Regions from separate parts of the Bacillus sp. V33-4 genome, predicted to be linked through region 4. Evidence: riboswitches for the same ligand, from Rfam matches in the RefSeq annotation. Region 4 holds a riboswitch; each other region holds the start of a gene.

Region 1 (2,203 bases), on a different contig from region 4:
CTCAGCCAGCCGTTTAGCGTTTTCTGATTGTGTCTTCATTCTGACAGCCAGCGTTTTCAGACCCCGGCATGTTAACCATGCTTCGAAAGGACTGAGATTTGCGCCTAAATTGACAATTTTTGCTCTTGCTTTGCTGATTAATTCCTCTCTGCCGACAAGCACGCCAGCGGTGATATCGCTATGCCCGCCAATATATTTTGTCGCACTGTGCACGACAAGATCGATTCCAAGTATGAACGGCTTACAATGATAAGGAGTGGCAAACGTATTATCAACAAGTGTAAAAAGGTCGTACTTTTTGGCAAGCTCGACAATCGCTTCAAGCTTTTCTACACGAAGAAGCGGATTTGTAATCGACTCCGTATAAAGAAGCACCGTGTTCTCCCGGATTGCTTCCTCAACGCTCTTAAGATCAGAAAAGGAAGTGAATGTCGTTTCAATCCCAAGCTCGTGAAGCTCTTCTTTCAATAAGTGATAGCTGCCTCCATATAAATCGTCCGTTGCAACAATATGGTCTCCGCTTCGGGCAACGGAAAGAACGCCGGCAAGAATCGCCGATAACCCAGAGGACGACGCCACCCCGGCCGGTGCACCTTCCAGTGCCGCCACGGCTTCCCCAAGTTCATCCGTATTCGGGTTTCCAACTCTGGAATATAAATAGTTTCCCTCGCCTTGATAATATCCTTCAAGCTCTTCTAAATTATCAAACTTAAACGCTGAGGTTTGATAGATTGGTGTTACTTTGCTTTTAATTTCTCGTTTTTGCTTTTTTCGACTGTGCAGCACTTCTGTTTCAAATTTCTCTCCCAAAGCTTTCACACCTTCTTGTTCATATGTAAAATTTATAATTCCAGACCAATTTTGCCGAAAATATAAAAACCCCTTCAGGTAAAGAAGAGGTTTAATGGACAATCCTCCTCTTATCTTCCAGATCTTATATCTGCAGGATTTAGCACCTTGCAAGTTTCCTTGCAGGTTGCCGGGCTTCACAGGGCCTGTCCCTCCGCCGCTCTGGATAAGAGCAAGTATTTATTTTTTTCTGTGATAGCTGGAGTATATCAACAACGATTCAATCCGTCAATGACCTTGTTAGTTTTTCTAACATCAGGTTCGGATCGCAGAGCATTTCTGTTCCCGTAGAACCATACTTAATAGACCAGCAATGAAAACGGCTCTTTCTGCGAGCATGTTTGAATCGTTTTTCTTGTCAAGAGCGGTTTCTATTTTGTTTATCAACTATTTCACTTTTAAAGAACACTTTTTCAGTGATCGAAATCCCCAATTCACGTGCGAATTTTTTCAGATCCCGCTCTTCTCTATCTGTGACAATGGCGAGAACCGTGCCGCTTGCACCAAATCTTCCGGTTCTGCCTGAGCGGTGAACGTACTGGTTAAGATCCCTCGGAAAATCGTAATGGATTACATGGGTAATTCCTTGAATGTCGAGACCCCTTGCAGCAATATCGGTGGCCAGCAGCAAATTGCTCTTTCCCGTCCTGAAGTTCCTGATCGCGGCCTGCCTGTCCATTTTGCCCAAATCACTATGGAGCACTTCAGCATTTACTTTTTTGAATTTAAGCTTTTCTGAGAGGACATTCAAATTCCCGATATCTCGTACAAATACTAGACCTTTTAGCCCCGAAATCCTTGAAAGCTTTTCAATAAAATTAATTTTATCGCGCTGTTCCGTAATAACATAAGCATGCTCCACCGTCGAAGCATCGATTGTTTCATCCTTTGTAATTCTAATAATCTCCGGCTCTCTTGCTATTTCTCTGGCAATTTCCTCTGTTCTCTTCGTCAGAGTTGCTGAAAACAGGAGAATTTGCCGATCGCCAAGCGTGGACTTAATAATCTGCCGGACGGTATTTTCGTGCTCAGGGACAATGAGCTGGTCAGCCTCATCCAGCACAACCGTTTTTACCTCATGCATTTTCATTTTTTTCTGTTTGATTAATTCAAGCGTCCGGCCAGGCGTTCCGACGATCACGTGCGGGCTTTTCTTTAGCTTTTCAAGCTGTCTTTTCGCATTGGCCCCGCCGATAAACGATGCGGCCCGAATTCCGCTTCCTTCCGCCCACTTCTGGATTTCCGCTAAAATTTGCATCACAAGCTCCTGGGAAGAAGCTAAAATAACCGCTTGAATATTCCGCTTTTCAACCTCGATTTTTTGCAGGACAGGCAACAAATAACCGAGTGTTTT
Region 2 (2,203 bases), on a different contig from region 4:
CAGAATCATCAATTCGTAGCAAAAACCTATTATCCATTTAGCGCAAATCCTGAAAACTTTGGGGCAATGGTAACGATTGAGCTTGATAAACATGTTGATGTCAGCGAATTTTTCCGCTCCTTAACATGGGTGAAAATTGTTCCGACACTTGCCGGAGTAGAGACGACTGTTTCGCACCCGCTCAAGACATCCCATCGTGCGCTTCCACCGGAAACTTGTGCTGAACTGGGTATCACGAACGAGGTCGTCCGAATTTCGGTCGGTATTGAGCATTATGAAGACATTATCGTTGAATTCGAGAATGCCATTAAAAAGGCGCTAAATTGAGTAAATTTGAAATGTAATAAGCTAAACTGAAAAACGAATGAAGTTGTCTAGATATACAGGAGTATGCCGTAGGAAATGAATAATACTAACTTAACATTAAATAACAGTTCGTTTTTCATTAAAGAATTGCTTTATGAAATTCATTCAATTAAAAAAATACAAAAAAATTTATATTTTTAGTCATTTGTTATTGACTAAAAAAATAAACTTTACTATAATCCTTTATAAAGTTAACAGTTTAGTGTTTTAATCAAATAAAATATCTCTTATCCAGAGTGACGGAGGGAACAGGCCCGAAGATGTCCGGCAACCTTCAAGCCCCAAGCTTGAAAAGGTGCTAATTCCTGCAGGCAGCATGATGCTGTTTGAAAGATAAGAGGAGGGGCCCCCTCTTCTTATGAAGAGGGGGCTTTTATTGTTTTACAAAATTTGAAAAAAAGCCGGTTCTCATTGATGCAGTGGCGCTGAACGTTCACGAGAGCTTGTTAAACATTAAACCTATTATTCTTATAAAATTAATCAGATTTGGGAGGAAATAAAATGTCACAATCTTATGATACTTACGATTTAGAAACGATCCTTTTACACGGAGGGCAGTCACCTGACCCGACCACAGGCTCAAGAGCCGTTCCAATCTATCAAACAAGTTCATATGTTTTTCATAATACAGAACATGCCCAAAGTTTATTTTCCCTTGATGAGCCTGGCAATATCTATTCAAGAATTGGAAATCCAACCGTTGATGTTTTCGAAAAAAGGCTAGCCTTGCTTGAAGATGGGGTTGCCGCTGTGGCTACATCTTCCGGAATGGCCGCGATTGCCCTGTCGATCATGAATATTGCCCAGGCTGGCGATGAAATTGTTGCTGCGTCAAGCTTGTACGGAGGAACATATAATTTATTCGCGATTACCCTGCCAAAGTACGGTATTAAAGTTCATTTCGTTGATGCAACTGATCCGGAAAATTTCAGGAAAGCAATTACACCTAAAACCAAGGCCGTTTATGGAGAGATCATCGGAAATCCAAGCTTGCGCGTTTTTGATATTGAAGCAGTGGCTGAAATTGCCCATGAACATGGAGTGCCATTAATTATTGATAATACTTTTGCTTCCCCATATTTGTGTAAACCAATCCAATGGGGTGCTGATATCGTTGTCCATTCAGCGACAAAATGGATTGGCGGACATGGAACAACAATTGGCGGTATCGTGATTGACGGCGGACGCTTTAATTGGAACAGTGAGAAATTCCCTGGTTTTACAGAACCAGATCCAAGCTATAATGGCTTGCGCTATGCCAATGATTTTGGAACGCTTGCTTTCAGCACAAAGCTGCGCGTCCAGTTATTGCGCGATTTCGGTTCATCGTTAAGCCCGCACAGTGCGTTTTTACTGCTGCAGGGGCTTGAAACGCTTCATTTAAGAGTTGAAAAACATAATGAAAATGCCTTGAAGGTTGCAGACTTTCTAAAAGCTCATCCTGCTGTCGAGTGGGTATCCTATCCGGGACTTGAAGAGCATTCAGCTCATGAACTGGCCAAGAAATACTTAGGGGGCGGATTCGGGTCGATCGTCAACTTTGGAATTAAGGGTGGACGTGACACCGGGAAAACGGTCATCGACCATGTTGCACTATGGTCCCATGTTGCCAATGTCGGGGATGCTAAGTCGTTGATTATCCATCCGGCCTCAACTACGCATCAGCAACTGAGTGCTGAGGATCTCATTAAAACAGGGGTTACTGAAGAATTGATCCGCTTATCGATCGGGATTGAATCGGTGCGCGATTTAACAAACGATTTGGACCGTGCTTTCTTCGAAGCAACTGGGCTTTCTTCCAAAGGAGAAGTAAAGGGCGATGTCGCAGTGAATGATG
Region 3 (2,203 bases), on a different contig from region 4:
CAAGGTTTCAGCTTTATCTGTACGCTCCCAAGGAAGGTCTAAATCGTTACGGCCAAAGTGTCCGTAAGCTGCTGTCTGCTTGTAAAGCGGGCGGCGGAGATTGAGCATCTTGATAATTCCTGCCGGACGAAGGTCGAAGTTGTTGCGGACTAGATTGATTAGGATGTCTTCATCAACTGCTCCTGTTCCGAATGTATCAATAGAAATCGACACAGGCTGGGCCACACCGATCGCATAGGCGAGCTGCACCTCCACTTTTTCTGCAAGGCCGGCAGCAACGATATTCTTCGCAACATAACGGGCTGCATAAGCGGCAGAGCGGTCAACTTTCGTCGGATCCTTACCGGAGAATGCACCGCCGCCATGACGTGCATATCCGCCATATGTGTCAACGATAATTTTGCGGCCTGTTAACCCTGCATCCCCTTGTGGACCGCCAATGACGAAACGGCCTGTCGGATTAATAAAGTATTTTGTATTTTCATCGATCAATTCCTGTGGAACGACCGGGTTGATCACATATTCCTTCAAGTTGCGCTGAATTTGCTCAAGTGTAACCTCTGGATGGTGCTGGGTCGAAATAACGATTGTATCGATCCGCACTGGCTTGTCATTTTCATCGTATTCAACCGTAACTTGTGTTTTTCCGTCCGGACGCAGGTATGGAAGTATCTCCTCCTTGCGCACTTCGGTTAAGCGGCGGGCAAGCTTGTGTGCCAGTGAAATCGGCAGCGGCATAAGCTCTTTCGTTTCATTGCAGGCAAATCCAAACATTAACCCCTGGTCACCGGCTCCGATCGCGTCAATTTCTTCATCAGACATTTGGCCTTCACGAGCTTCAAGCGCCTGATTAACACCCATTGCGATATCAGAAGACTGTTCGTCAATTGAAGTTAGCACCGCGCATGTTTCAGCATCAAAACCATATTTAGCACGTGTGTAGCCGATACCGGCAATCGTTTCGCGAACGATTTTCGGAATATCCACATAAGTAGTAGTAGTGATTTCACCTGAAACCAGAACTAACCCTGTTGTAACTGAAGTTTCTGCAGCAACGCGGGCATTCGCATCTTTTGCAAGAATGGCATCTAAAATAGCATCAGAAATTTGGTCACAAATTTTATCCGGGTGACCTTCCGTAACTGATTCAGAAGTAAACAATCGACGTTTTGTTGACATCTGATTCCCTCCTTTTATATTCATAATAGGCAAGGGCATAAGAAAAGTGCCAGCACCCCAATTTTCCCGGAAAGGAATCTCCCAATCCGCTGCTGCCTGGCAACTGGTATATCATAACACGGTACTAATCTATGTGATTATTCTTAAGCCTTACATTGATACGGTATTCATTCCCTATGTAGTATGAAATAAACAAGAGCTTTTTATCCCACTTTACTATCGTTTAAGGGGGCCCGGCACATAGGCCGTTATCAGCGCTCCGAATAGTGGATAACAGGCTCTTATTCGTCAAACCAACTAAGCTGGCACCTGGTAAACGCAAAAAAACCTTCCTTATGTGAGGAAAGGTTGATGTCCAATGTACGCGCCTTTCACTCTTATCGTTCAAGGAATGGATCCTTGCATCAGGTTAGCACCTTGCTCGACAGACATACACTTCCTAAAGAAAAAAGAAGTCCATACCATCAATAAGCAGGTTGCCGGGTTTCATTGGGCCTGACCCTCCACCAGCTCGGGATAAGAGAATATCCGTTCAATAAAAAATCATAACCTAAGCCGTAAACTCCTGTCAATAAAATTTTACTTCGGAAACAACACCATTGTCTCAATTTTTCGAGCAGCCACAATTTTGTCGAAATTGTTCAATAATTAGACGTTAAATAGTATAGACTATTTCGGTCAATGTGTTATACTAATTCATGAGATGTAATCACTTTCAACAAAAAACAAATTGGTAAAGGAAGGTATTCATCAGATGAATTCTGTTAGTGTATCCAATAAGTTAACCGAATTAGCAAAAGGAAATAATGTCCATGTACAATTGTCCGTCCCCCAGCTTGTCGAAAAAGTATTAAAGCGCAATGAAGGATCGTTAACCTCGACGGGTGCGGTACGCGCGACAACGGGAAAATACACAGGACGATCACCTAAAGATAAGTACATTGTCGAAGAACCATCTTCAAGGTCCAAAGTTGAATGGGGACCGGTTAATCAGCCTATTTCTGAAGAAACGTTCTCCAACTTG
Region 4 (2,203 bases):
CGAGATCTTTAGATTTATGAGCGGAGCGTTAATTCTTATTGGGGCGTTTTTAAGCCTTGTAGCAGCTTTTGGAGTCATCCGCCTGCCGGACGTCTATACACGGAACCATGCGGCTTCCAAAAGCGCCACGCTTGGGGTAATGTCTATCCTGCTAGGTACGTTCGTCCATTTTTTTATGGAACAGGACCACTTCAACTCGCGAATCATCCTCGGGATTGTGTTTATTTTCATAACATCTCCGGTCGCCGGGCATCTGATCAGCCGGGCTGCTTATAACTCTGGTGTTAAACTGTGGGAGAAAAGCGTTCAGGATGATTTAGAAGAGGCGGTTTGGAGACGCAATAACCGTGTCAGACAAAGAGACAATTAGCACTCTGCAGCCATTAAGTGGATAATGGCTATTTTTTGAAATCATTAAAAATTCAAAAAAGGTTGACGAATTAATATTCAATGATTATGATGTACATTATACAGTTTAATAAAGCTATTCTTCTTATCAAGAGAGGTGGAGGGACTGACCCTGCGAAACCTCGGCAACCAGCATTTATTTGCCCGGTGCCAAATTCAGAGGAAATACCATTATTTCCGAAGATGAGAAGGCGGAACGTTGAATATATTCATCCACCCCCTTCTCTCTTTTCGAGTAAGGGGGTTTTTATTTTTCAATGACTAGATAAAGAGATACTGCAAAATGGTCCATGAGGAAAATAGTGTTCATTTCAATTACGGAAAGTGTGGCCGCTCCATGTTTACCTTTAAACTATAAAAACAAGGTGTAGTCCGCTTTAAAAAGGAGACGATGCTTTATGGGAAATTTGCAATTTGCTTACTGGGTACCAAATGTCAGCGGTGGGCTTGTTGTATCCAAACTGCCTCAAAGAACAGGGTGGAATTTCGAGTCAAATAAAAAATATGCGCAAATTGCAGAACAATCGGGTTATGACTACGCTTTGCTGCAAACCCGCTTTTTTGCAAGCTATGGAGCAGAAAACCAGCTGGAGGCAATCACACTTGCTTCTGCACTCGCATCAGTCACGGATAAGTTAAAATTGATTTCTGCTGTCCATCCGGGGTTATGGCATCCTGGTGTGTATGCGAAAATGCTGGCTACTCTAGATCAAATAAGCAATGGACGCGCCGCAGTCAATATTGTCAGCGGATGGTTCAAGCAGGAATTCATCGGGTATGGCGAACCTTGGCTGGAACATGATGAACGATACCGGAGAGCAGAGGAGTTTATTCAAGTGTTAAGATCGATGTGGACAGAAGAAACAACCACTTTTAAAGGAGACTTTTACCGCATAAATGAAGCCCCGCTTAAACCAAAGCCGGTGCAGGGGGCAGAACTGCCCATATTCCAGGGCGGCAATTCTTTGGCTGCCAAGCAAATGGCTGCCCGTGTTTCCGACTTTTACTTTATGAATGGGAATACACTGGAAGGCTTTAAGACCCAAATACATGAAGTAAAAGCACTTGCTGAAAAAGAAGGGCGCAACTTAAAGTTTGCGGTAAACGGCTTCGCTATCGTCAGAGATACAAAGGAAGAGGCAGTGCAACTATTACGTGATATCGTCGCCAGCGCAGATGTTGAAGCAGTTAACGGCTTTAAAGAAGCGGTTAAAGAGGCTGGGCAATCAACGAGAGATAAACAGGGAATGTGGGCGAACTCCTCGTTCGAAGATCTTGTTCAATACAATGATGGATTTAAAACCGGCTTGATTGGGACAGCTGAACAGGTGGCTGATCGGATCATTGAGTTAAAGAAAATTGGCATAGATCTCATTTTAACCGGGCATTTCCACTACGAAGAAGATTTGCAGCGCTTTGGCGAAGAAGTCATTCCTCTTGTTAAGAAAAAAGAGCAATTATTAGAAAAAGAGGGAACTGCAGCTTCATTTTCATAAGACTATTCATGTAGCTAAACCTTTAAAAAGCCATTCTGGTTGAGTGACTGGAAGAAGGAAGCTTAATTGCTCCCTTCTTCTTTAAAAATTTATAATGTTATTTTCTTTTTAGCACCGCCATTGTGCATCTTGAAACACAGATCAGCTTTTCCTGTTCATCAACAATTTTAATATCCCATACCATCGTCGTTTTTCCCTGATGCAGTACAGTGGCTCTTGCTGTAACAACTCCATCCGTTTTGCCGCGGACATGATTGGCGTTAATTTCCAGTCCTGCAACAGCTTCTGTTTCTTTGTCG

What was found. Region 4 has a riboswitch for S-adenosylmethionine ahead of sfnG (dimethylsulfone monooxygenase SfnG). Riboswitches for the same ligand answer to the same signal wherever they lie in the genome.
Region 1: another riboswitch for S-adenosylmethionine. It lies ahead of CVD23_RS04635 (trans-sulfuration enzyme family protein); the one in region 4 lies ahead of sfnG (dimethylsulfone monooxygenase SfnG).
Region 2: another riboswitch for S-adenosylmethionine. It lies ahead of CVD23_RS04630 (PLP-dependent aspartate aminotransferase family protein); the one in region 4 lies ahead of sfnG (dimethylsulfone monooxygenase SfnG).
Region 3: another riboswitch for S-adenosylmethionine. It lies ahead of metK (methionine adenosyltransferase); the one in region 4 lies ahead of sfnG (dimethylsulfone monooxygenase SfnG).

Annotation. Positions count from the first base shown of each region.
Region 1 covers NZ_PGVC01000010.1:64,834-67,036, forward strand. The annotation lists gene CVD23_RS04635 (trans-sulfuration enzyme family protein) at 1-810, opposite strand, end outside; SAM riboswitch class I at 918-1,022, opposite strand; gene CVD23_RS04640 (DEAD/DEAH box helicase) at 1,208-2,203, opposite strand, start outside.
Region 2 covers NZ_PGVC01000010.1:62,625-64,827, reverse strand. The annotation lists gene CVD23_RS04635 (trans-sulfuration enzyme family protein) at 1-327, shown strand, start outside; SAM riboswitch class I at 591-706, shown strand; gene CVD23_RS04630 (PLP-dependent aspartate aminotransferase family protein) at 868-2,203, shown strand, end outside.
Region 3 covers NZ_PGVC01000012.1:36,511-38,713, reverse strand. The annotation lists gene metK (methionine adenosyltransferase) at 1-1,179, opposite strand, end outside; SAM riboswitch class I at 1,554-1,702, opposite strand; gene pckA (phosphoenolpyruvate carboxykinase (ATP)) at 1,934-2,203, shown strand, end outside.
Region 4 covers NZ_PGVC01000024.1:70,775-72,977, forward strand. The annotation lists gene CVD23_RS09620 (Na(+)/H(+) antiporter subunit F1) at 1-12, shown strand, start outside; gene mnhG (monovalent cation/H(+) antiporter subunit G) at 1-370, shown strand, start outside; SAM riboswitch class I at 491-598, shown strand; gene sfnG (dimethylsulfone monooxygenase SfnG) at 807-1,904, shown strand; gene CVD23_RS09635 (hotdog fold thioesterase) at 2,002-2,203, opposite strand, start outside.